Regions from separate parts of the Corynebacterium mayonis genome, predicted to be linked through region 2. Evidence: predicted binding sites of a transcription regulator. Region 2 holds the regulator's gene; each other region holds the start of a gene.
The links. Region 2 encodes LexA, which represses DNA repair genes until DNA is damaged. Its sites were predicted from a motif close to CGAACANNTGTTCG; they were not measured.
Positions count from the first base shown of each region.

Region 1: VLL26_RS05240 (SAV_6107 family HEPN domain-containing protein) is a predicted target of LexA. The motif match lies at 4,914-4,927, and genes of this name have one in related genera.
Region 3: VLL26_RS08445 (HNH endonuclease signature motif containing protein) is a predicted target of LexA. The motif match lies at 5,058-5,071, and genes of this name have one in related genera.

Region 1 is NZ_CP141643.1:1,110,067-1,118,140, reverse strand. It holds gene VLL26_RS05265 (protein kinase domain-containing protein) at 1-1,220, opposite strand, end outside; gene VLL26_RS05260 (Rv2175c family DNA-binding protein) at 1,269-1,655, shown strand; gene VLL26_RS05255 (alpha-(1->6)-mannopyranosyltransferase A) at 1,624-3,084, opposite strand; gene VLL26_RS05250 (polyprenyl synthetase family protein) at 3,077-4,186, opposite strand; gene VLL26_RS05245 (GNAT family N-acetyltransferase) at 4,232-4,810, opposite strand; gene VLL26_RS05240 (SAV_6107 family HEPN domain-containing protein) at 4,991-5,419, shown strand; gene VLL26_RS05235 (DUF3040 domain-containing protein) at 5,514-5,900, shown strand; gene mraZ (division/cell wall cluster transcriptional repressor MraZ) at 6,381-6,815, shown strand; gene rsmH (16S rRNA (cytosine(1402)-N(4))-methyltransferase RsmH) at 7,092-8,074, shown strand, end outside.
Region 2 is NZ_CP141643.1:917,263-925,336, reverse strand. It holds gene nagB (glucosamine-6-phosphate deaminase) at 1-429, opposite strand, end outside; gene VLL26_RS04380 (uracil-xanthine permease family protein) at 522-1,832, shown strand; gene VLL26_RS04375 (DeoR/GlpR family DNA-binding transcription regulator) at 1,837-2,622, opposite strand; gene lexA (transcriptional repressor LexA) at 2,777-3,460, opposite strand; gene VLL26_RS04365 (hypothetical protein) at 3,711-4,079, shown strand; gene nrdR (transcriptional regulator NrdR) at 4,175-4,633, shown strand; gene hrpA (ATP-dependent RNA helicase HrpA) at 4,649-8,074, opposite strand, start outside.
Region 3 is NZ_CP141643.1:1,814,861-1,822,934, forward strand. It holds gene VLL26_RS08415 (glycosyltransferase family 87 protein) at 1-70, opposite strand, end outside; gene VLL26_RS08420 (transglycosylase domain-containing protein) at 75-2,297, opposite strand; gene VLL26_RS08425 (DUF5318 family protein) at 2,438-2,827, opposite strand; gene VLL26_RS08430 (MarR family winged helix-turn-helix transcriptional regulator) at 2,863-3,342, shown strand; gene VLL26_RS08435 (universal stress protein) at 3,405-4,379, shown strand; gene VLL26_RS08440 (hypothetical protein) at 4,390-4,860, shown strand; gene VLL26_RS08445 (HNH endonuclease signature motif containing protein) at 5,083-6,333, shown strand; gene VLL26_RS08450 (rhodanese-related sulfurtransferase) at 6,330-7,214, opposite strand; gene VLL26_RS08455 (PIG-L deacetylase family protein) at 7,232-7,930, opposite strand.

The DNA.
Region 1 (8,074 bases), 190 kb from region 2:
ACGATAAATAAGCCAGCGAATACCAAAAATACAACGAGCCCCGCCGCTGAACGGTTCGTGACCGGGTTAACGGGCCGAGGTGCCGGTGGATCTGGTTGCTGTCGGACAGCGGGGGCAGACGGAGCATCGACACGCGGAACCGGAGCAGCCGCAGGCGCCGTTTCCGCACCGGCAAGAGCGGTTTCTGGCGCTGGCGTGACGTTGGGAAAGAGGCGTTGTTCAAAAACACGAGTTTCCGGTATCGGCTGAGGGTCTAACTCACGCCCCGGTTGAACCTCAGTGAGGGCACTGGCTGCGCTGGCCGCCGTCACAGACGTCGGGTGGGCGGCGGCACGGTTCGCGGCGGAGTTAGTGGGAACCGGAACGGTGTAGTCGGGCAGCGCGAGTTCGCGGGCGACATCGTCAAGCGCGGCGAGAAACTCGCCGGCGTCATGGAAGCGGTCCCGGGGCTGGCGTGAGGTGGCGGTGGCCACGAGTTCGTCGAAAAGCTTTGGCACGCCCGTAATTTTCGAAGACGGCGAAGCAACGTCCTCATTGAGGCGCGCGTAGGCGTGGGCCAGCGGCGTGTCGCCGGAGAAAGGCGTTTCGCCTGTGAGCAGTTCGAAAAGCACGATGCCGGCGGAGTAAACGTCGGAGGCCTGCGTGAGCGATGAGCCGTCGACTTGCTCGGGCGATAAGTAGGACACCGTTCCGATGATCTGGTCAGTTGACTGCGGGGAATCTGCGGCGGCGCGCACAAGCCCGAAGTCAGCGAGTTTGACGGAGTGATCGCTGTTGATCAAGACGTTGTCCGGTTTGATATCGCGGTGGACCATGCCGCGGCGGTGGGCAAGGCTCAAACCGGTCAGCACGGCGCGCATCACGGCGGCCGCGGCGTGCGGCGGCATGGGCCCCCGCTCGGCGAGCAGTTCGCGCAGGGTGCCGCCGGTGATCAGTTCCATGATAAGAAAAACCTGCGCCGGGTTGTCGCCTTCCGCGGAGAAGTCGTAAACGTTGACCAGGTTGGGGTGGTTGAGTTTGGCCATGGCGAGCGCTTCGCGGCGGAAGCGTTCGCGGAAGGTGCGGTCGTGGACATAGCGTTCGTCCATTACTTTCGCGGCGACTTCACGGTCGAGGCGAGTGTCTACGCAGCGGTAGACCGTGGACATGCCGCCGCGCGCGATCGGCCGGTCGATCACGTAGCGGTCTTCCAGGTATGAGCCGACTGCGAGCTGTGCCATGGTCACCAGTATGGCCGACGGGCGTTCGCCACCGCCAACGCGGGTACACTGCGCAGCGTGAGTAACGCAGATAATTCCACTCCTGACCTTGAGGCACTGCTTGCCGACGACACCCTGTTGACCTTGCCGGAGGTTGCCGATTACCTGGGTGTTCCCGTGACACGCGTGCATGATCTTGTCGGGGCGCACAAGCTGTTGATGTTTCGTCGGGGCCACGATAAGCGGATTCCGCGTCTGCTTCTCGACGCCAACTTTGAGCTGTCCAAGTTCATCGCCGGTGCGATCACGGTGCTTCACGACGGCGGCTTCGACGACGACGAGATCCTCGCCTACCTATACACCCCGGACGAGTCGCTGCCCGGCCGCCCGATAGACGCTTTGCATGGCCACGGCGCGCGCGAGGTTATTCGTCGCGCACAGGCCATGGCGTTTTAGGGTAGATCCACTCGGCGGCGGCCCACGCCACAACGATGGCGGGCAGCACAAACCAGATGTCGTAGAAGCGGTGGTTGCCGCTTCCCATGAAGCCGAGAGCGACGATGATGGAACCCGCCACGGTGAGTTTTTGCACCCCCAGCGGCGGGTTGAACGTGCCCGCCAAGGTGATGATGGAGGCGTAGTACCACGGCAGGGTCACGGCGTTGGTGATAAAGGCGACGGCGTAGGCCGCCGTGGTGCCCATGATGGCACGGCGTTGCGTTGCGCTGCCGTGTGGCCGGAAAACTACCCACACCGCAACCAGGCCGACGAGCATGAACACGCTGCCGACGGTGCGGGTCAGCGCCAGGGCGGTGTTGTAGCGGAAATCCTCCTGGAACAGTTGGATGAAAGGAGTCAGGATATCGGCCACTAAGGTAGGCCCCGACAAGGGGTTGACCACTTTGGAGTTACCGGAGATTTCCTCCACCCAACCCCAGGTGGAGCCACTGGCCACGGTGACACCGTTGATCACTACTGCGGAGACGGCCGTAACCCACGCCCCCACTGCGAAAAAGACCGCCAGCTTCGCTGCAGCACTGGTGCGGTTATGGGCGTGGCGGTGGTAGAGAATCCACACTACGAAAGGAAGCGCCACAGCGGCGGTGGCTTTGAGCGCTACAGCCAGCGCGATGAGCGCTATGCCTGGGGTTGCCCACCGTTGCGTCATGCACAGCAGCAGCCCGATGCTGACGAGACCAACCATCACCGATTCGTTGTGCATCCCGCCGATCATGTGCAGCAACATCACGGGGTTGGCCACGCCAAGCCACATGGCGACGGCTGGGTTGCCGCCGACGTGGAGGGCGATACGCGGCACGGCGTAGAAGATCAGGGCGAACCCAGCGAGGCTGATCAGCTTGTAGGTGACCACGCCGAGGGTGACATTATCGCCGACGAGCGTAGTGATGGCTTTGCCGAGCCCTAAGTGAAGCGGCCCATAAGGAGTGGTGGTGTTGCGCCAGTCGTGCGAGACTTCCAACAAGTAGGGGCCAGGGTTGATGGCGGCGCCTTCGGAGTAGGGGTCGAAACCGTCGCGCACCATCGCTCCTTGCATGAGGTAGGAGTACACATCGCGCGATAAAATCGGCGCCGACAGCGCCAAAGGTGCAGCCCAGGTGGCAACTGCTTGGCGCACTGTGGCCAACTCGAAGCGCCCGTGGATTACGTCGCGGCCGAGCAGCACCCAGGCGGCGGTCAGGCCGATGATGCCGGTGGTGAAAATGACGTCGAAAAGCAAGCGCCCGTGACCGTAGGTGAGGTGCGCCAGGCCGAGCTCGTGCATGATCCCGCCGCGGTTGCGGGTCGCGCCCGCGCCGAAAGAGCCGAGGGCGATGAAAACCGCCGCCCAGAACCCCCACCAGGTGGCTGACATAGGGTTACGCACGGCGCGACGTGGCCTTAATGGCGAGCTCGCGCAAAGTCTGCGCAACTGAACCGGTCAGGCCAGCGGCCGACAGGTGCGCCAAACCGGAGGTTGTCAGCTCCTCAATACGCTTTTCGACGCCCTCAGCAGCCGATGTTGCCCCCACCAAATCCGCCAGGCGTTGGACATCCGCCGGGTCGCTGACCGCCCCAACTCCCTCACGCAGCTTCCGTGCAGCGGCTGGGTCGCAGGCATCCAACTCCTGCAAAGCCAAGGCGAGCAAAACGGTGCGCTTTCCTTCCCGCAGGTCGTCGCCAGCAGGTTTGCCGGTGACGGCAGAATCCCCGAAGACCCCCAAGAGGTCGTCGCGAAGCTGGAAAGCGATGCCAATGTCGCGGCCGTACCCGCGGAAAGCCTCGATGGTCTGCGCGGGCGCACCCGCGAGCGCCGCCCCGAGATGCAGCGGACGCTCGATTGTGTAGGCGGCAGCTTTGTAGCGGTTGACCTTCGTGGCCAACTCAATGGATTCATCCCCGCTGGCCTCCAGCGAAATATCGAGGATTTGCCCGCCGATGACCTCAGAGCGCATGCCGCGCCACGCGCTTCTGGCGCGGTGCAGCGCTGCATCACTAAGCCCAGATTCGATCCACATGTCCTCCGCCCACACCAAAGCCAGATCGCCGACGAGGATAGCGATATTGCGGCCGAAGTCAGCGGCGTCACCGCGCAACCCGCGACGGCGGTGCGTGGCCTCGATGAGCCGGTGCACAGTCGGGTTGCCGCGGCGGGTGTCGGAGGCGTCGATAATGTCGTCGTGGATCAGGGCACACGCTTGAATCAGCTCCAGGGAGCTCACCGCCCGCAGAACAGCCTGCGGGTCCTCCTCGCCGCGGTCGAGGCCTCCGGCCCCGACGAAACCCGCCCAGCCGTAGAGGGGGCGGATCCGCTTGCCCCCACCGAGGACGAAATCACGCATTGTCTCGGCTGCACATACCACCGGGGCACCGATGTCTTCGATGTTGGAAAGGCGGCGGTCGAAGAAGTCCCGCAACTCCTGCTCGACGGCGTCGGGAATTTCATGGGGCAAAGCGGCGGGATCGAACTTGGGGGAGAGGGAAGTCACGCTATCTCCTTTGAGTTGTTGAGTCGCGCGTTGACTTTTCCCACCCTACCTGGGGGCATCGACAGGCAGTCTCCGGCCCAGGATTGCAAAGGGGCGTGGATCCCCCGCGTAGTGAAAGAAACGCAGAATGTCGACGAAGCCCATTTTGCGGTACAGGCCGAAGGCGGCGTTCGCCTCGTTATCCACCTCCGGGGTGGACAGCAACGCCCACTTTTCTTCAACCTGTGCCAAAAGCGCGTGGAGCATGGCCGTGCCGACGCCCCGGTTTTGGGCGTCGGTGCTGACGTGGACCTCCGCGACCTCGAAGTAGTTGTCCAGTATGGCCAGTTCGTCTTTGGTCGGGCCACCTTTGGCTTTCAGGCCCTGGATGAGTTGGCTGTCCCACCACCGGTTGCGAATCCCGGTGAGCCCGTAAGCGACTCCGACGATCCTTTCTTCCCCGTTGTGAGTTTCCACGGCGATGACCGCCCGGAAACCGGGCTGGAGGATTTCTCGGCGCCACACGTCGATGCGCGAGGAACGGATGAAAGGTGGGTATCCCATCGCGGCGATGTGGATGTCGACAAGAGTTGGGGCGAGCAAGCTGAACTCGTGGCCGGAGATGTGGCGGATCGACACTGGCATGTTGTCCATCGAACCATGCCAATGTGGACGCCGCTGAGGATTGCCGGGAAATTGCCGCGAACAATGCTTAGAAACTATGTTCGATAAATAGTGTGTTGCGTGTCGAACGTCTGTTTTATCCTGTTGTCACATCGTGCGGAAAGGCTCCGCGAAACAAATCAACGAGGAAGGGCTAAGCAGATGAACAGCGTGATTTCGGCGACGACAGGTGTAGCATACGGCGCGGCGGGCACGCCGAAAAGCGCACGCTTTTTCCAGGCCGCCGACGACCTTTTGCGTGGTGCGCACAAACAACTGCAAAACGGGGACCTCGAATTGGCCCTCGAATACGGCTACCGTGCGGCTTTGCGTATCGCGGGCGCTATCTGTGCGGACTCGCCGACCGTGATGAGGAGAAAAAGATTGCCCACGAGCGCCTGGGACAAACTTGCCCTAAGTGGAGAAAGGGAAGCAACGTGGGCAAAGGAGTTTTCCGCCTACTCCGCGCTTCGCAGCCGGGTTGCCTCGGGTGTTGCCGCAGCGCCCAGTGAGGCAGCCGTGAGGCGGTTTGTGGCCAGGGTGGAAACCTTCCGCGATTCCTTCCTGCCGGGAGCTTTGTTAGTCGCCTAAAAGTTAACCGGGGACAGCGCGGGAACATTCGCGGCGTGTGGAGCGTTATACAGATAGTTGAAAAACGTCGGCCACACACGTCGGAGAGTGAACAGTGTCTCTATCTGAGCAGGAGCAGCGCGCGCTGCGCGAAATTGAGCAGTCCCTCCTTGCGGAGGATCCGTCGTTTGCTCGTTCCATGCCCCACACGAACGGGCCCTCACTGGGCGGGGGATTGGGCAAAATCACCATGCGCAGTGTCGCGCTGGTCGTTTTCGGCCTCGCCCTTTTGATCGGCGGTGTTGCCCTCGCGACGGTGAGCACGTGGCTCATCGCTATCAGCATTATTGGCTTCGCGGTGATGTTCGCCGGCGGCGTGATGGCCCTGCGGACCCCGAATGCAGGCGCTGCCTCTCGCGCCTCCGCGTCGGCGACCCCCCGGGCCTCCGCACGCAGCTCCAAGATGGAGGAGAATTTCCGCCGCCGCTTCGAAGGTCAATAAGCTCCGCCCCTTCGAGGGGGTGTAACACTGCGCAACTTCGGTTGCGCCTTTTTTATTGTGGGCGTCTTTTTGCCGGCGCCTTTCCTTTCCGGCGGTGTGGGGTACTTGCGGGGTGGGAAGCGGCGGCTGCGCACCCACCCACTTTCACCCACCCACTTTCGCCCACCTGCGTCTTTGGGTGGGAAGTGGCGGGTCAGCGGGTCCTCAAAGGCGTCAGGGCACCTGTGGTAGGTGCCGTTTGAGCCTCAGAAAGGGGAGTTGACGGGAATCCACCCCACCTTAATTTTGTGCCGATGAGCTGCATTGTTGTGTTACCGGAAGGAAAAAATGGGTTCAGCGGTGGCGTTTGTGGGGCAAAGTGGGTTAGAGTGGGGCACAGCGGCGAGATGTGGCGACATCTTGACTACGTGTCGCAACGACTCAACGCCGAGAAAATTGAAAAACCAACGTCGGCGAGAACAGGGAAGGTGGGTCTGCCGGATGTTTCTGGGAACCTACACGCCCAAGCTCGACGACAAGGGGCGCTTGACGCTGCCCGCCAAGTTCCGTGAGGAGTTGGCGGACGGACTGATGGTGACCAAGGGGCAGGATCACTCCCTCGCGGTTTATCCACGGGAGGAGTTCGCAGCGAGGGCCCGCAAGGCCGCGGCTGTGTCCCGCACCAACCCCCAAGCACGTGCGTTCATCCGAAATCTGGCTGCCAGTGCGGATGAACAAACACTTGACGGGTCCGGTCGCATCACGTTGTCTCCAGCGCACCGCGAGTACGCACAACTATCCAAGGAGTGCGTGGTCATCGGTTCGGTAGATTTCCTCGAAATCTGGGACGCCGAGTCCTGGAACAAATATCAAGAAGAAACGGAGGCCGCTTTTGCGGCGGCCGACGACGATGACATTCTCTCCGGCCTGCTCTAGGACTGACTACCCGACGAGCAACCAGATGACTACTGACGGAGAGCGTGTACGGACTCTGTCCGGGGCGTGGAGCATTCTGGTGTACTTCCCCGACATCAGAACAGCCGCCTCGGGCAGGGCTCTATGCGCTCCCCAACCACTTATGTGGCGGGACCAGAAGACAACACTTTCACACGACAACTATCGCCACGCGGAGGGGGTTCACCGGTGACTGGGAACAGCACAGACGGCCAACCAAATGCCTCAGGCGTGTCTGTGCCTGTGCCTGTGTCTCAGATGGACTTCGACGTAGCTGCCAACCGGGGCCACGTCCCAGTCCTGCGTGACCGCATGGCGGAGTTGCTGGCCCCAGCGGTGGAAGCCTTCGGCGCCAACGCGGTCATCGTTGACGGCACTCTCGGCGCCGGCGGCCACACCGAACACTTCCTCACTGTTTTTCCTTCCGCGTGTGTCATCGGTGTCGACCGCGACCCCGAGGCGTTGAAGGAGGCGAGCGAGCGGTTGGCCCGCTTCGGTGAGCGCTTCGTTGCGGTTCAGGCTCGCTTCGACGAGATCGGTAACCTAATTGCCGCTGGCGAGGGTGAAGTCTTTGAAAAGGTGCGCAAACAGGGTCTTGCGGGCGCCCTTTTCGATCTCGGGGTCTCCTCCATGCAGCTCGACCGCGAAGAGCGCGGGTTTGCGTACCGCGTCGACGCGCCGCTGGACATGCGCATGGACCCCACACAGGGAATCACTGCCGCTGAGGTGCTCAACACTTACAGTCATGGCGATCTCGCTCGGGTTCTCAAGACATACGGCGACGAAAGGTTCGCCGGCAAAATCGCCGCCGCCGTTGTCAAAGAGCGCGAAAAGCAACGCTTTACCACCTCCGCTCGACTCGTCGAGCTTCTTTATGACACGATTCCCGCCGCTACGCGCCGCACAGGGGGACACCCCGCAAAGCGCACCTTCCAGGCATTGCGTGTGGAGGTCAACCGGGAGCTCGAAGCCGTCGAAAACGTCATCCCGGTCATCACTGATCTGCTCGGCGAGGGGGGACGAGTGGTCTTTATGAGCTACCAGTCGCTTGAGGACAAAATTGTCAAACGTGCGCTTGGAGAACTGACCACTCCCACGACGCCCCCAGGTTTGCCGCTGGACTTGCCGGGCACTGCCGCTAGCTACCGCGCGATCACAAGAGGGGCCGAGAAAGCCTCCCAGGCGGAAATCGACCTGAACCCGCGGGCTGCTCCGGTGCGTGTACGGGGCGTCGAGAAACT
Region 2 (8,074 bases):
CGTCGGTTCATTAAAGGCGATGTGGCCATTGCTACCGATGCCCAAAATTTGGATGTCGATCCCACCCGCCTCACGGATCGCCGCTTCATACTGCGCAGCGGCGTGTTGTGGGTCGCTAGCGTCGCCTGGCAGGGAGTAAACCAAGTGGTCATCAATGTCGATGTGTGAGGTGAACTCCCGGCGAATCGTCTGATAGTAGGACTGCTCGTGGGTGGGTGCCAGGCCCAGGTATTCGTCGAGAAGAAAGGCGGAGCAACCACGGAAACTTAACTCTGCGCGGCGGTAGCGGTTGGTTAGTTCGGTGTAGGTCGGGTTGGGGGTAGAACCCGTGGCCAAGCCAAGAACAGCTCCAGGGCGTGCGTGAGGCGCGATGAGGTCGGCGGCTGCCACGGCAATTTCGTCTTTCGACGAGTAGATGCGTATGTCCACGGGTGATTCCTCGCTCCTGGTGAGTCAGCAGTTTCGCTGGTGGTCCGGTCCCATTTACTTTAAGGCACGTCTAGAGGCCATAATGAATTTCTGTGAGAACTTCGAAAACGCGCAGCACATGGACCATTCACGGCGACGGTAGACGAGTCAGCCCAGGCGAGGTCGTCGCTGCGCATGAAAGACTTAACTGGCCCCGCACGATAGGCATTGGCATGCAGCATGTTGTGGCCATGTTCGGGGCTACCTTGCTCGTTCCAACTTTGACTGGTTTTCCCGTCAACACCACGTTGCTCTTTTCCGGCCTGGGAACGATCATCTTCCTCGTGCTCACGCGCAACAAGGTGCCGTCCTACCTTGGCTCCTCCTTCGCCTTCATCGCCCCGTTGACGGCCTCGCAAGCCTACGGTGTTGGTGCTCAACTCGCCGGCGTAGTGGTCACTGGCCTGGTGCTCATCGCAGTCGGTTTCATCGTCCAGGCGGCGGGAAGAAAAATCATTGATGCGGTGATGCCGCCAGCGGTCACGGGCGCGATCGTCGCCCTGATCGGCTTTAACCTGGCGCCTACTGCGGTAGACAACTTCCAGGCCCAACCATGGATCGCCACCATCACCTTGGCGTCGATCCTCACCGTCACCGTGATCACCCGCGGGATGGCTTCTCGCCTGAGCATCCTCATCGGAGTCATCGTCGGATGGGTAGCGGCCGCGCTCGGCGGCGGACTTACAGACGACGCCTTCGAAACGATTTCCCAGACCCCGTGGCTCGGTCTGCCGCAGTTCCACACCCCTGAATTTCACCTCTCTGCGGTGTTGGTCACGCTGCCGGTGTTGGTTGTCTTGATCGCGGAAAATGTCGGGCACGTCAAAGCAGTCGGAGAGATGACCGCTACTGACTTGGACGATTACCAGGGCCGAGCACTGATTGGCGATGGAATCGCGACGACGCTGGCTGGGTCTTTCGGCGGCTCCGGCACCACCACCTATGCCGAAAACATTGGTGTGATGGCGGCGACAAAGGTCTACTCCACTGCCGCCTACTGGGTCGCTTCGATCTTCGCGATCGCTTTGGCGTTCATCCCCAAGTTCGGCGCGATTATCTTCACCATCCCGGCGGGTGTGTTGGGAGGGGCATGTTTGGTGCTCTACGGCCTTATCGGGATGCTGGGGGTGCGGATTTGGCAAGATAACCGGGTCGATTTCACCAACCCCGTCAACCTCACTGCTGCGGCCGTGGCAATGATCGCGGGAGTTGGCAATTTGACCTTGACCTTCGGTGCTATCGAGTTGCAAGGCATCGCTTTAGGTTCTGTCGGCATCATTGTGCTCTACCCCTTGATGCGCTTTGCTTACTCATCGATGGGTGAGGGCGGCTACGACGGATTCGCCCGCGCGGGCTCGCAATGATTGGCTACTCGGCGGCGAGCACGACGCGAATGCCGTGGCTTTCGAATTGTTCCACGATGGAGGCAGGCGCGTCCGTGTCGGTGATAAGGACGTCGATGTCGTCAAGGGTGCCAAAGCTGACTAGGTAATCGTTGCCCAGCTTTGAGGAATCGCACAAAACCACAATCCGTTCGGCGTTAGTTACCATCGCTGCTTTAACCGCAGCTTCCTGCGCGTGAGCCGTGGACAAACCGTGGTCGATGGTTAAGGCATTTGTGCCGATGAAGGCGACTTCGGCTGACATCAGGGCGAGGCTGCGCAACGCCGTGTCGCCGACGACGGCCTGGGACAGCGCCCGGACGTTGCCACCGAGGAGTTGGACGTTTGACAATCCCTCAGCGGCAAGCTCAAGTGCCACCGGCAGGGAATTGGTCACGATTGGGTGCGCGTCAATGCCCGGGTGGTCGACGATCAAAGAGGCGAGGGTGCTCAAGGTGGTGCCTGAGTCGAGAAAGATCCGTGCGCCGGGAGTTCGCGGCAGAAAGTCTAAGGCGGCTTTGGCGATGGCGGATTTCGCGCCGGAGGCTGAGCGGTAGCGGGCGTCGAGCGGCACTTCAGTGGTGAGAAAAGCCTGGCTGGCAACGGCTCCGCCGTGGACGCGGTGGATGACGCCAGCCTCGCTGAGGGTGGCAAGGTCCCGGCGGATGGTTTCGGCGGTGACACTGAAGCGTTCGGCAAGGTCAGTTACGTTGACCCGACCCTCCACTGCGGTCAGTGACGCGATTTGTCGTCGTCGTTCGTCGGCGTACATTCCTACCTCCACCCGCCACGGCCGACCTTGTGCGGCCATTTCACACCTGCAGATATTGTTCCAAAGCCGGGGCAAACGTGACCATTTTGCGCCACTGCGGGCCTCGATTCACCCCCGCGCGGGGGACGAAGCGGGCAGCTTCGACCAGGAGGTGTCAAAGTGTGCGGAAAACGGAAATGATGCGCCCCATGATCGTCGCATTGTCGCCTTTAATGGGGGAGAACGCTTCATTGTGCGGCAGAAGCCACACGCCGGAGGAATCGCGGTGGAACTCCTTGACGGTTGCCTCTCCATCTAAAAGTGCGGCGACAAACTCGCCTTCTTCGGCGACGGGCTGGGAACGAACGACGACCCAGTCTCCGTCGAGGATCCCAGCATCTCGCATCGATTCGCCCACGACCTGAAGAATGAACAGTTCTCCATCGCCGAGCAAGTCGCCCGGTAGGGGCAGGTAGTTTTCGACGTTTTCCTCGGCCAGAATTGGTGAGCCCGCGGCGATCTGCCCAACTACGGGGATAAAGCGTGTCGGCGAAGCCCCCTCGAAAGCGTCGTCGGTTGCAGTGTCCTTGACGGTTTTCGGCGAACCGGGGAGGTGGCGCAAATCCACGGCACGGGGCTTGTTCGGGTCGCGCCGCAAAAAGCCCTTCTTCTCCAACTCTTTGAGTTGGTAGGCAACCGAGGAGGTGGATTGTAAACCGGCTGCGTCGCCAATTTCGCGGATGCTGGGCGGGTACCCGCGGAGAACAACTGCGTCCCTGATTACCTCCAGGATGCGGCGCTGGCGGTCGGATAAAACGCTCATATCGAGCGCTGCGGCGTCAATTTTTTTACGAGCCATGGTTCTAAGTCCTCTTTTGCTGAATCTTCGGGGCCTGCCTGGTGCAGCCAAGTTCATCAGCCGCACAACGCGTAGTACAAAAATAGCAGATCTGGCAAACATGTTCGAGGCAATTGTGCGAAAGCTAGACAACTTGTGTGGGGGCTGGTATAACTCGAACATAGCAGCGAGACTCGAACATTCGCGCGAAGAAGTGGCGATGTTGTCGGGTCGGCGTTCTACACTCGCCGTAGAAGATGAAGGAGGAACCATGTCTACAGTCATTCGTCAGCCTCGACCAGCCAGTATGATTAACAGCCCGACAACTGCGACACCGGCCCACGTACAGGTTTGGGACGTATCTACGCGGATTATGGCAGATCGGCAACGGGCTAGTGTGCGAACTCTCGTCTCGCCGCCTCGAACAACCAATCGTACGGTAGCAGTCCCGAGGACCATACCTAACAAGACCATCGAACGGGCAGACGCACAGGACAATATTCGAGGTTCCGTTGTCCTGGGGGCGCTACTCGGAGCCGCACTTATCGTCGGCTCCACCATCGGCGGAGCCTTTTCCGCAGACGCCGGTTCCACGCCTTCCGTCGACACCACACGCGAAGTCCAGTCGGCGCACCTGTGATGCTGACAGGGGGCGAGGCAGTGGAATACAGGTAAACTTTCCGCTGTTCAGGCACAAGGGGAGACAACCCACGAAGTATCGGAGAGGGAGCCACAATGTACTGCCCGTTTTGCCAACACCAACAATCGCGGGTGATGGACTCCCGTGTCATTGATGCAGGGTCCGCCATCCGTCGCCGCCGTGAATGCACAGAATGTGGCGGACGGTTCACCACGGTGGAAAAGGCGATTTTGACCGTGGTTAAGCGAAATGGTGTGAGCGAGCCCTTCGACCGCGACAAACTCATCGTCGGTGTACGCCGCGCCTGCCAAGGCCGCGATGTATCCGATGACGCGCTCAAACGCTTGGCTCAACAAGTGGAGGAGACGGTTCGCAGTCACGGCAGCTCCCAAGTCAACGCTAACGATGTTGGTCTTGCGGTCTTGGAGCCTTTGCGCGCCTTAGACGAGGTGGCTTATTTACGCTTCGCTTCCGTCTATAAGTCCTTTGAATCTGCCGATGATTTCGAATCCGAGATCCGCCTGATGCGTCGGCGCGACCGCGAAGATTTCTAGATGGCAGCCGAAGAATCAGGAAAGCTTGTCAATCATCTTCTCAATGCGCCGTTGACTCACCGGCTTCGCGGTTCCGAGCCGTTGCGCGAAAAGGCTCACTCGCAATTCTTCAATTCGCCACACAATATCTTTGTAAGCGAATGTTTTCTCCCGGCCCTTGGGTAAGCGCTTCAGCTTCGCAGCCAGTTGCGCTCTGACTGAATCAATGACGCCTTGGCGCTCGGCGTCTTTTTCCGGGTCGCGGTTCATATCCTCAAGCCTTTGCTTCATAGCCGCAACATATCGCGGCAGGTGCTGCAAACGCTCCAGCCCGTGAACCGTAATGGCGTGCTGTGGAAGGAAAAACGCCAACTGGGTTCGCATGTCCTCGATTGCCGGGCCTTCCCACTTCTTTAGTTCCGCGGCAATGTTGGCGTACTCAACTAATCCAGGGGCGATGCCGACGACAATGCGTCGCACAGCACCTGGTATCTCCGGCTTAATCGCCTTGACCAAAGCGGCAAACTCCTCGGGGTCGCGCACTGGCCCCCCGTGGGCGAACATGGCGTCTCGCACCGCCGCGACGCGAGCGTCGTTGACCAACCCCTCCGCCCCGCCGTGCGGGTAATGGTCCACCGCCACCTTGTGCCGCAGTGGAAGCCCTTTGGTCATGTGGGCAGCCGACACTGAGATTTCACGCAGAAGGAGAGTTAGCGTGGCGGTGACCATGGATGCTTCGGCGGCGGCCTTTGTCGGGTGGACCGTCACGCGCACACCGTCTGCGGTTGCCTCCAACGCCGGGAAGGCGTCGACAACGTTTCCGTCGATGGTTGTCTCGACGGTTTCGGCGACCGGGCCAAGAGTCTCGGCAGTCCATTTCGCGGCCGCCTTCTTTTCCGAGCGTCGAGATGCCTTCGACACTGAGGAACGAATCTGCCCAGCCTGGCGCTTCCGCAGCTCCGCAAGATTTTTGTCGTGGTCGACGATTTCGCCCCGTTTGTCAATCGCCGCATACGTAACCCGCAGGTGTGCGGGCAAGGCCTCGGGGCGAAAATCGCTTGCGTTGATGCCGCTTGCCCCGAACAAACGCAGGACCTCCGCTAGTTGCTTAACGATGGGAGATTCACGGGGCAGCAATTTCGGCATCGCGCGTTGGGCGAAGTCCGGGGCGGGGACCACTGAGCGTCTTAAAGCTTTCGGCAGTGTGCGGATCAGTTCGGTCACCAACTCCTCGCGCAGACCTAGCACCAGCCAATCAAAGCCTTCGTCAGAGAAACCCGCAAGCAGTGGAACCGGCACCTCGACTGTCAGACCGTCGAAGGCATCGCCGGGCTCAAACTTGTAGCGCAGCTCGTAGTCTATGCTGCCCTGGCGCCACGTCGCAGGAAATGCTTCGGCGGAAGCGTCCGCGGCATCGTCTACCAGCAAATCGGGATTGAAGTTGAGGAAGTCTGCATCTTCTTGGCGTTTGTTTTTCCACCAGGAATCGAAGTGCCTCGCTGTAGTGACGGTGGCCGGCAGCTTCGAGTCGTAGAACTGATAGAGGGTGTCCTTGTCCACGACAAGGCCGCGCCGCCGCAGCTTCTCCTCGATTTCCGCGGCCTCTTTGAGGAGGTTGTCGTTGTGATCGATGAAGGTGTGGTGACGGTTCCAATCCCCCTCGATCAGCGCGTGGCGGATAAACATGCTGCGGGCGGCTTCCGCATCGACGCGGTGGTAGGCAACGAGCCTGTCGCGCACGATCGGCACGCCGTAGAGCAAAGACTTCTGGTGCACCATCGCCGCGGAGCGTTTGCGCGACCAGATCGGATCTGAGTAGCTGTGCTTGAGCAGGTCTTTCGCGGCTCGCTCGACCCATTCCGGCTCGACTTTGGCGACATCGCGCGCCCACAGACGAGAAGTTTCGACGAGTTCGGCCGCCATAAGGAAGGCCGGCGGGCGTTTGGCCAGAGAGGAGCCGGGAAAGACAAGAAAACGTGTGCCACGCGCACCGTGGAATTCGCGGGATTCGCCGTCGCGCACGCCGATGTTGGACAAAAGCCCGGTCAATAAGGACTTGTGGATCGCATCGACATCGCGCTCGCCCGCGAGGTTTTCCGCGCGCGACCAGCCAAGTTGCTTTTCGACGTCCCCAAGCTGGCGCACTAAGTCGTACCACTGCCTGATCCGCATGTAATGCAAAAACTCGGATTTCATACGCTTGCGGAAGCGGTTGCCCGACAATTCATCGCGGGAGAGACGAATGTAGTCCCACAGCTTTAAAGCGGAAAGGAAATCGGAGGTGTTGTCCCGAAAGCGGGCATGGGCCTGGTCTGCTTGGGCCTGAAACTCAAGGGGGCGCTCACGGACATCTTGGATGGTCATAAAGGCCACGATGGCCGTGACGTCGTCAAGAACACCCAATCTGTTTGCCTCAACGAGCATGCGGGCCATCTTCGGGTCGACGGGAATACGGGCGAGGTCGCGCCCGATACTGGTGAGCACAGGGGCGCCGCCGCGTTCCTTGTCGGTGATCGCGCCGAGCTCATGCAGAAGCAAAAGCCCGTCACGGATCGCCTTATTCTCAGGTGGCTGGATAAAAGGAAACTCGTTGATGTCGCCAAGTCGCAGCGAGATCATTTGCAAAATCACACTCGCCAGATTTGTGCGCAAAATTTCCGGGTCCGTGAACTCCGGCCGGGCCTTAAAGTTCTCCTCCGAATACAAACGGATGGCTATGCCGTCAGCGACTCGGCCGGAGCGCCCGGAACGCTGGTTCGCGCTCGCCTGGGAGATCTCCTCAATGGGCAGGCGTTGAACCTTCGTGCGTGTGGAGTAGCGAGAAATGCGCGCCAAACCGGTATCCACCACGTAGTGAATGCCCGGTACCGTCAGCGAAGTTTCGGCGATGTTGGTCGACAAAACAATGCGCCGACCAGAGTGCGGCGAGAAAACGCGGTGCTGCTCCGCGTTGGACAACCGCCCAAACAAAGGAGTGACCTCGACGCCGCGCCACCGTTTTTTCTCCACAGCCTCCATCGTGTCGCGGATATCGCGCTCCGAGGCGAAGAAGCACAAAATGTCGCCCGAGCCTTCGCGCATCAACTCCTCCAGCGCGGCAACCACACCGTCGATCATGTCGACGTCGACCTCTTTTCCCCCGACCGTTTCCACCAGGGGGCGGTAGCGGATCTCCACCGGGTAGGTGCGCCCCGAGACTTCAATGATCGGCGCTGGTGTACCCGCAGAATCGGCAAAGTGCAAAGCGAAGCGTTCCGGGTCGATGGTCGCGGAGGTGATCACCACCTGCAAATCAGGCCGATGAGGCAGGATCCGTTTGAGGTAGCCCAACAAAAAATCAATGTTGAGGCTGCGCTCGTGAGCTTCGTCGATAATGATGGTGTCGTAGGCGTTAAGGAACCTGTCGCGCTGCATCTCGGCAAGCAAAATACCGTCCGTCATGAGCTTGACCGCGCTAGTCGC
Region 3 (8,074 bases), 900 kb from region 2:
CAAGAAACTCAATCCAGCCCCGGGCCGAAGGCTCCGTCAAAGCAGGGGAGACACGATTTGTCGTCGTCATGCGCTTACTGCCCAAAGAGATCGCCGATCGCGTCGATGGCGTCCTGAATCTGCGGCGGCGGCTGCTGCGGCAGGGCCGGAGGTTGCGGTGGAACTGGCACGGGCGGCTCAGCCGGCGCTGGCAGTCCTGGCACCAGCTCATTTCCTGGAGCTTGCCCCTCCTCGGGGCTCTCGGTGGGCCTGGTGGAAGGCGCGGTGCTATACGACGGCGCGCTGTAGCTGCCACCCAGGCCAATGCCGCCCTTGTAGGCGTTGACGCCCCAATTCACCGGGGCAGCTTGCGGGAAGGCTTGGAACTCCTGCCCGTCGAGCACGGAGTTAAGCACGTCCTTCCAAATGCTGGTGGGCGTGTTCGCGCCGAACATGTTGCCGCCCCACTCGTTAAAGATGGCGGTGGTGTTGTCGGCGGTGCCCACCCACACGGCCACGGATAGCTGCGGAGTCCCGCCGACCATCCAGGCGTCCTTGTTATTGCCGGTATTGCCAAGCTGCGCGGTACCGGTCTTGGCCGCTGAGGGACGCCCACCGGCCAGCACGGCGTTGGAATAAGGCACAACACCCTGCATCGCCTGGATCACATTGTCGGCCACCTGCTCTGCGACGCGGCGCTCCTTGTATTCCGGGTCGTTTTCGTACAGCACGTTGCCAGCTCCATCCACGACCCTTTCCACGAAGTGGGTCGGCTTATACACACCTCGGTTGATCAAGGTACCGGTAGCTGCGGCCATGTCGAGGACGCGGGACTGGTACTGGCCCAGCACGATACCTTCGTAAGGCTGGCCGCCATTTTCACGCAGCGTTACCGGGATACCCGGAATGGAGCGGGCCACCCCCAGAGCGTGCGCCATGTCGGCGGTGTCCTGAGTGGTGTTATTTAGCTCATGTTGGATGCGCATGTATGCAGTGTTGGAAGACACCCGGGTCGCCTCAGACATTGACATCATGCCGCCGCCGCCCCCGTCCCAGTTGGTCACAGTGATACCTCCCGGCAGTCGCACCGGCGAAGAATCGAAAACTGCGGTCAAGGGGATGCCCTGCTGCAACGCGGCCGCGAGGGCGAAGATCTTAAAGGTCGAACCGGTCTGCAAACCAGCATTGGCGTAGTCCCAACCGCTAGCTTCATCACCGCCGTAGTAGGCCCGCACCGCACCGGTGCTCGGCTCAACCGCGACTACAGCTGAGCGGGCGTCTTCCTGCAATGCTTGCAGGCGCTGCTTAGAGATGCGCTCAACTTCACCCTGTGCCCTCGCGTCGACCGTGGTGGTGATCTGCAGACCGCGATTGGTCAGGTCATCTTCGGTAATTCCGATGCGCTTGAGCTCCTCCATTACCTGGTTCTTAATCAACCCGTTGGGGCCGGTGGCCTCGGTGTATGCGGAGTAGCCCTTCGGGTCCCGGGTTTCGGGGTAGACAAGGTTCACGCGTTCCTGCGGCGAAATCTTGCCCATTTCGACAAGACCGTCCATGACGTAATTCCAGCGCTCACGCGCCCCTTGCGGGTTGTTCCACGGGTCAAGCTGGCTGGGCAGTTGAATCGAGGCCGCGAGGACACCGCCTTCCTCTGGGGTCAGTTGGCTGGCCGGCTTATTAAAAAAGGCGTGTGCCGCTGCCTCAATGCCATAAGCGTTACGGCCGAAGTACACCGTGTTTAGGTAGGCCTTGAGGATCTCCTCTTTGCTCCAAGAGTTGGTCATCTTAATGGAGTAAACCAACTCCTTGGCCTTGCGCTCGTAGGAATGTTCGTTTCCCACTAAGGCGTTTTTAACGTACTGCTGGGTGATCGTGGAACCGCCTCCAGCGGAGGAGTTGCCGGTCAACTGGCCGATCGCGGCGCGTCCGAAACCGGTGAAGGAAAAGCCGGAGTTGGACCAGAATTCGCGGTCTTCAGCGGCGAGGACCGCGTCCTGGACCTCCAGAGGGACTTGTTCTAGTGGGATCTGCACACGGTTTCCCTCCGGGGGAACCACGCGGGCAAGCTCCGCTTGGCCGTCGTTGAAATACAGTTTGGAAATCTGGGCGGTCTCAATCTCGCCCGGCTCGGGAATGTCAGCACGTGCGTACTGGATGCCGAACCAAGCTAAGGGAACCAGTGCCACCAGGAAGATGCCAAGCAAGAATGCGAGGATCCATTGAGCCGCGCGGCTGCGGGGCTTGCGGCCCTGTTTCTCCACAGTGCTGCTTTCGCCGCTTTGTGTGCCCTTCTGGGGTCGGTCGTCCTTGTTTGTCACGAGTTTTCCCTTGGATAGTTATCTGCGCGGTACAGGGCGCTTGCCGCTAGGCGGAAAGCTTCCCGTCCCCGTGCTTGCCTCGATTCTCGAGGCAAGCACGCTGGATTACTAGGTGACACCCTACTTCCTTAAACGCCAAATCACACTACTGGTGAGGCTGTGACTTCCTTTAATAGGTGGTTCCACCTGCAATGGCTGCACACCTCAACGAAATGGACAGTGATGGGTCCCACTTCCGTGACCAGCGCGTCGATCTCCTCGTCGTGGCGCGCAGTCCCGGAGCGCCGCCCCAGCTTCTCGCTGTAGACCCACGTCACTACACGCATCGTTTTCCCGCAGATCGGGCAGGGCCGTGCCGATTCAGCCCCGTGGTGCTCGGCAGCGGCGCAGAGGAGGAAATCGGCGTCGCAAATTTCCTCTCGCGAGATGTTGCCCCGGCGATAATCCCTGAGCGTGACACGTCGCTGCCATTCGTGGGAAATCTCTTGGCTGTAAGCGAACATTGGCGCCAGCTTATGCGGTGGTAGCATGGAAAACTAGTTTTGCAATGGTAAGAAGGTAGGAAATGACCGAGGAATTCAAGGAGGGCACAACGCCCGATCCGCTCGAAATCGCGAAGAAGATCCGCCCCGCGATGACGAGTCTCTACGTGACGTACTTCCGCACCGCTGAGCAATCGGCCTTAACGGGTCCGCAACTGTCCATCTTGGCTCGACTGAAAGAGGGGGGCCCGTCGCGTATTAGCCAGATCGCTGAGACAGAAGGCGTGCGCATGCCGACGGCGTCCAATACCATTAACCAGCTAGAAAAGCGCGGGCTGGTCCGACGCACCCGGGATGAAACGGACCGTCGCGGCGTCAGCGTCGAGCTGACGGAGAAGGGCGACGAGGAACTCACCCGTGTGGGCGAGGAGCGCACGAAGTACCTCGCGGACATGATCAGTACGCTTAGCGAGGAGCAGCTTCGCACGGCCGTCGACCTCACCGAGATCATCATTTCTCTTGCTGATACTTACGGCCACAGCGAAAAAGGTGAAGGCATTTAGCCAAAACTTAGGTTAAGGCGCAATAATATCTGGGTTAACTTTTCCCAAACCTTTGATTGCGCATGTCTTCTGATGATCACCGCCTCGACGCGGTCGCTGCCTCCCGCGACGGACAACCCTTGCGGATCGTGGTCGGCTGGGACAAAAACAGCTCCGACGGAGTTGCCCTGGCCGCCTGGCTCGGCAGGTCCATGCCCGTCGAGGTCAGTGTGATCTCCACTGTGCCGCGTTCCTGGACTAAATCGCTGTCCTCGAAGAAGTACAAAAAGTGGCTGAAAGCCGAAGCCAGCAGGTACGCGGACAAAGCTAGCGCAGTGCTCAACGAGCACCTCTCGCCTGCGCAGTTCGGCGCGCCGCCGTTTACGCTTATCGACGCCTTCGATGAGCCCGCCGCACTCATGAACGCAGCCCAGGACCGCGACGCCGACCTGATCATCCTCGGCACCTCCGTAAAGCCGAAGAAGGCACGGTTCATGGCATCGCCCTACTCCTCCGAACTGCTGCACTCCTCCCCCATCTCCCTCGGCCTCGCGCCGAAGGGTCTGAAACTGTCAAAGAAGGGCGTCACCCGCGTCAACTACCTCTTTCTCTACGCCGACCGGGACCGGGATTCCTCAGGTTTGCGTGATGCGGTGCGCACGGCGACGTCGATAAGCGTGCCTCTACGGCTCGTGTCAATGTTTCCTGAACTTCCCGACGCCGAAGAATTCGACACCTTCGTCCACACCGTCGGCGCCGCCCGCGACTGGTACGAATCCTCCCTGGCATTACTCGACCGCGCCCGCGATGAAGCTTTGCGCTACGCCGCCGAATTGAGCCCCACAGCCGCCGAAAACCTCGAAGTCGAAACCGCACTCGCCTACGGCGGTGGCTGGGACAAGGCGGTCGACTCCTTGAAATGGAAACGCGGCGACCTTATGTGCCTCGGCTCCCGACCAAAAGCCCAAGGCCATCAAGTCTTCATCGGCTCCCGCGCCAGCGAACTACTGCGCCACGCCCCAGCCCCCGTCATGATTTTTCCGCGACTTGAAGCCTAGGGTGGACACTATGCGCGACCATCCAGAAAACCTCCCCGACTCAGCTGCCGACCGCCCCAACCTGTTGCGCCCCGAGCCCCGGAATTTCGACGAGCTGGCCGACATGCCTGACCCAGTTGCCCAAGCGCAGCGCAACCAGCGCTCCACCCGCGAAGCACTCCTCTACGCCGCTGCAACCGTCGCCTTGACGGCACTCATCGGGCTTATATCTGGTGCCTATTTCCGCATACAAGGCGGACCACTATGCGACGCCGGCACCGCCACCTGGCTATGCACCAGCACCGCCCGCTGGTGGTGGGCCTTAATCAACAGCTTCCCGCCCGTCATCAGCCTGCTCGGGTGTGCCATCATCATGGTGCGCAAACTCAAACACTACGAACGCTGGATGCCATGGATGGGCGTTTTTTGGCTGCCTATCGTGCCTTTCACCATGTGGTGGCTCACCGTGACCATCGGAATCTTGGCGATCGACAGCATGTAGACATTTTTTGAGGAAAAGTCCGCAATGCGGAGTTTTTCGCCTTCCTTCCGACTCGAAAAAAGTCCGCAATGCGGAGTTTTTCTCCCCCCTGCAACCTTTGCCATAAAGGACGCTATAGATCATCATTTGCGCAGCTAAATAGCGCTTTTGCCCTCCATGTCCGAACCCCTTGTTATTGTCCACTTAGAACGTTAATTCGAATAGTTCTTCGCAGGGGGAAACATGACCACAGCAACCATTGAAACTAACCTCAGCTCCGCGACACCGAGCGAGCTCATCAGCTTGATTGAAAAGGGTTTCGGCTCGTTGACGCGGCAGAAAGCCACCATCCTCCACGCCATCGCGCTTTTCGACGCCCTCGCTCTCGCTCCGCAGGTAGGGGCACGGACGACCGCTAGTTGGCTCATCCGCAGTCTGTCAGTGCCTAGTTCTTCGGCTCACGAGTACGTCCACGTTGCCCGTTCGCTTCTGGCGTTTTCCATTCTGGGCGAGTCCTTTTCCGCCGGTCGGATCAATTATTCGAAAGTGCGGCTCCTTTTGTCCTTGTTGAACTCGGACAATGAGGAGGAGTTGGTCTCCTTGGCCGAGAAAATGACATACCACGAGCTCGAGTTAGCGTTGATGAAGTATCGAAAGAAGGAATCTGCGCCGGCACGCAAGTCCTACATACGCATGAAAACCTGCGATGACGGGCGAATCAAACTGTGGGGAAACTTCAACGCCTCCGAGGGTGCGAAGGTGATGGCTGCAATGAAAGTTGGTGAGGTCGCCTGGCATGACTGTGACCTGAACCGTCTCCGCGCGGCTGATGGCACAATCGATGAAGCTGCACTTGATGGCAAGCTTGACGGGTTGGAGGGGGCGTCGACAAGCGTCTCTGCCTTCGGGCTGCCTCTCGACGAAGCCCTCCTGACCTCGTTTATGGGGCTGGTCAATATAGCGTTGACCAAACCAAAGAACCCGCTCCGCGCACCTGGAGCGCACGTCAACGTCGTGATGACCACAGACGGGCGGGCCTACCTGCCGCACAACCCTGGCGCCCCCTCGGATGCGGTAAAAAACCTCCTCAGCAACGCCCAATTTCGCATCAACCAGGTCGATGACACTGGCCTGGTGCTCAACACGGGACGCAAATTCCGCTTAGCCACCGACGCTCAGATCAACGCCTTGATGCTCATGTGGCGCGGCAAATGCGCCATGCCCGGTTGCAAACATTCACGCTTCATGGAAATGCACCACATCACCGACTGGGCAGACGGCGGGCCGACGGACTTGGACAACCTCTTGCCGTTGTGCTCCGCGTGCCACAGCCTAGTCAGCGACCGCTACATCCGGATCTTGAAAGACGGCGGTGATGTGCACTTCCTGTTCCCCGACGGGAGCCGTTACGTCAGTTACGCCCACGGGTTGGCTGAACGCAACGATGCCGCACTGACCCTGCAGGAGTTCAACGAAGGGACGCACCGTGACTAGGCACTAGCAGCACATTCACCACACAAATGCTGCACCTGACGGCAGTTCTCGCAGCTCAAGTATTGGGTGCGGCACTCGGGTTCGTTGGCGCAATTGTAGAACTGGTTCGTCCCCTCTCCGCAGTGCACGCAGTGCCCGAGCTGTACGTAGTTCGGGTCGTCGGGCGCACCAAACTCGGTATGCATGCGTTTGTCAAAAACGTAGAGGGAGCCCTCCCAAAGGCCATCGTTGCCGTATTTCTCCCCGTAGCGCACGATCCCGCCGTCAATCTGGTAGACCTCCTTGAAGCCCCGATTCTTCATCAGGCTGGACAGCACTTCGCAGCGGATACCGCCGGTGCAGTATGAGATGACAGGTTTGTCTTTCATCCAGTCATACTTGCCGCTGTCAAGCTCAGCGATGAAGTCGTGGGTGGTTTCCACATCAGGAACGACGGCGTTTTTGAACCGGCCGATCTCGGCTTCGCGGGCGTTGCGCCCATCGAAGAAAACGGTCTCGGGCTTGGTGTGGACAAGCTCATTGACCTGCTCAGGGGTGAGGTGGGTGCCGCCGCCGATAACGCCGCGCTCGTCGACTTTGATCTCGCCCGCCGCCCCGAAAGAAACAATTTCCTCACGCGCTTTAACGCTCAGCTTGGGGAAGTCTTCCTTGCCGCCTTCGGACCACTTAAATTCGATACCACGGAAGTACTCACGTGTTTTGCGGGCGTAGGCTTTGCAGGCGTCGATGGCGCCGCCGACGGTGCCGTTGATGCCGTGCTCCGAAATGATGATCCTCCCGTGCAAACCAAGTCCTTCGCACAGGTCGCGCTGCCAGAGGCGGACAGCCTCCGGGTCGGCGATAGGCTGGAATTTGTAGTACAGGAGGATCTTGCTGGTCATGCCAACAATCTTAAGCGCTACAGGTCGTATCCCTTGAACATGATGGCGTAGTCGGTGCCCATCGCCTCCCCGCCTGCGCGGGCGTTGCCTCCGACAAGGTCTTCGCCACTGGGGTGGTCAGGTAGCGCCTCGAGGTAGAGCTTGTGCGATTCCAGGGAAGCGATGCCCTGGTCGACGTGCTTGCGCTCGATGATGACTCCTCGGTCAGGTTCGCTGGGGTTCGCGATCAACAGGAGTTTGGCTTGGTGGCGCTCGCCTGCGTCGGGGAAGACGAACTCGTTGCCGGCGTCGCGCGCCGCGTCGACGGCCGCTAAGCCGGTGGCGCGGTGGTCTGCCTGGTTCAGGCCCCACGGCGCCACCACGTCAAAGTTTTGGGTCAGCACAACTGTGGGCTTGACTTTGCGGATCTCCCGGGCGATCGCCTTGCGCATTTCAAGGCCGTAGACCAGGTTCCCGTCGGGGAAATCAAGGATGTTTAGCTCGCTTACTCCCACTTGGCGGCACGCCTCACGCTGCTCCTGCGCGCGGGTATGCGCGGTGTCCTCGGGCTTTGCGCCGGCGATGCCGTGCTCGCCGTGGGTCAGCAGCAGATAGTGGACTTCAACTCCGTCGTCGACCCACTTGGCCACGGCCGCGGACGCGCCGTACTCCATGTCGTCCGGGTGAGCCACCACTGCAAGTACGCGGTCTTGGGCTGTCAATTCGATGGGTTGCATAGCTTTTACTTCTTAGCGGTTGTGCCCCTGCTCCTTCGTCAACTGACCCCAGGATAGTCATAGCGGGAAAAATCACGTTGGTGCTCGAATTGGCTGCGGGCTTAAGCGGCTCAAGCTGCCGGGCTCAGCGCGTGAGAAGCGCGC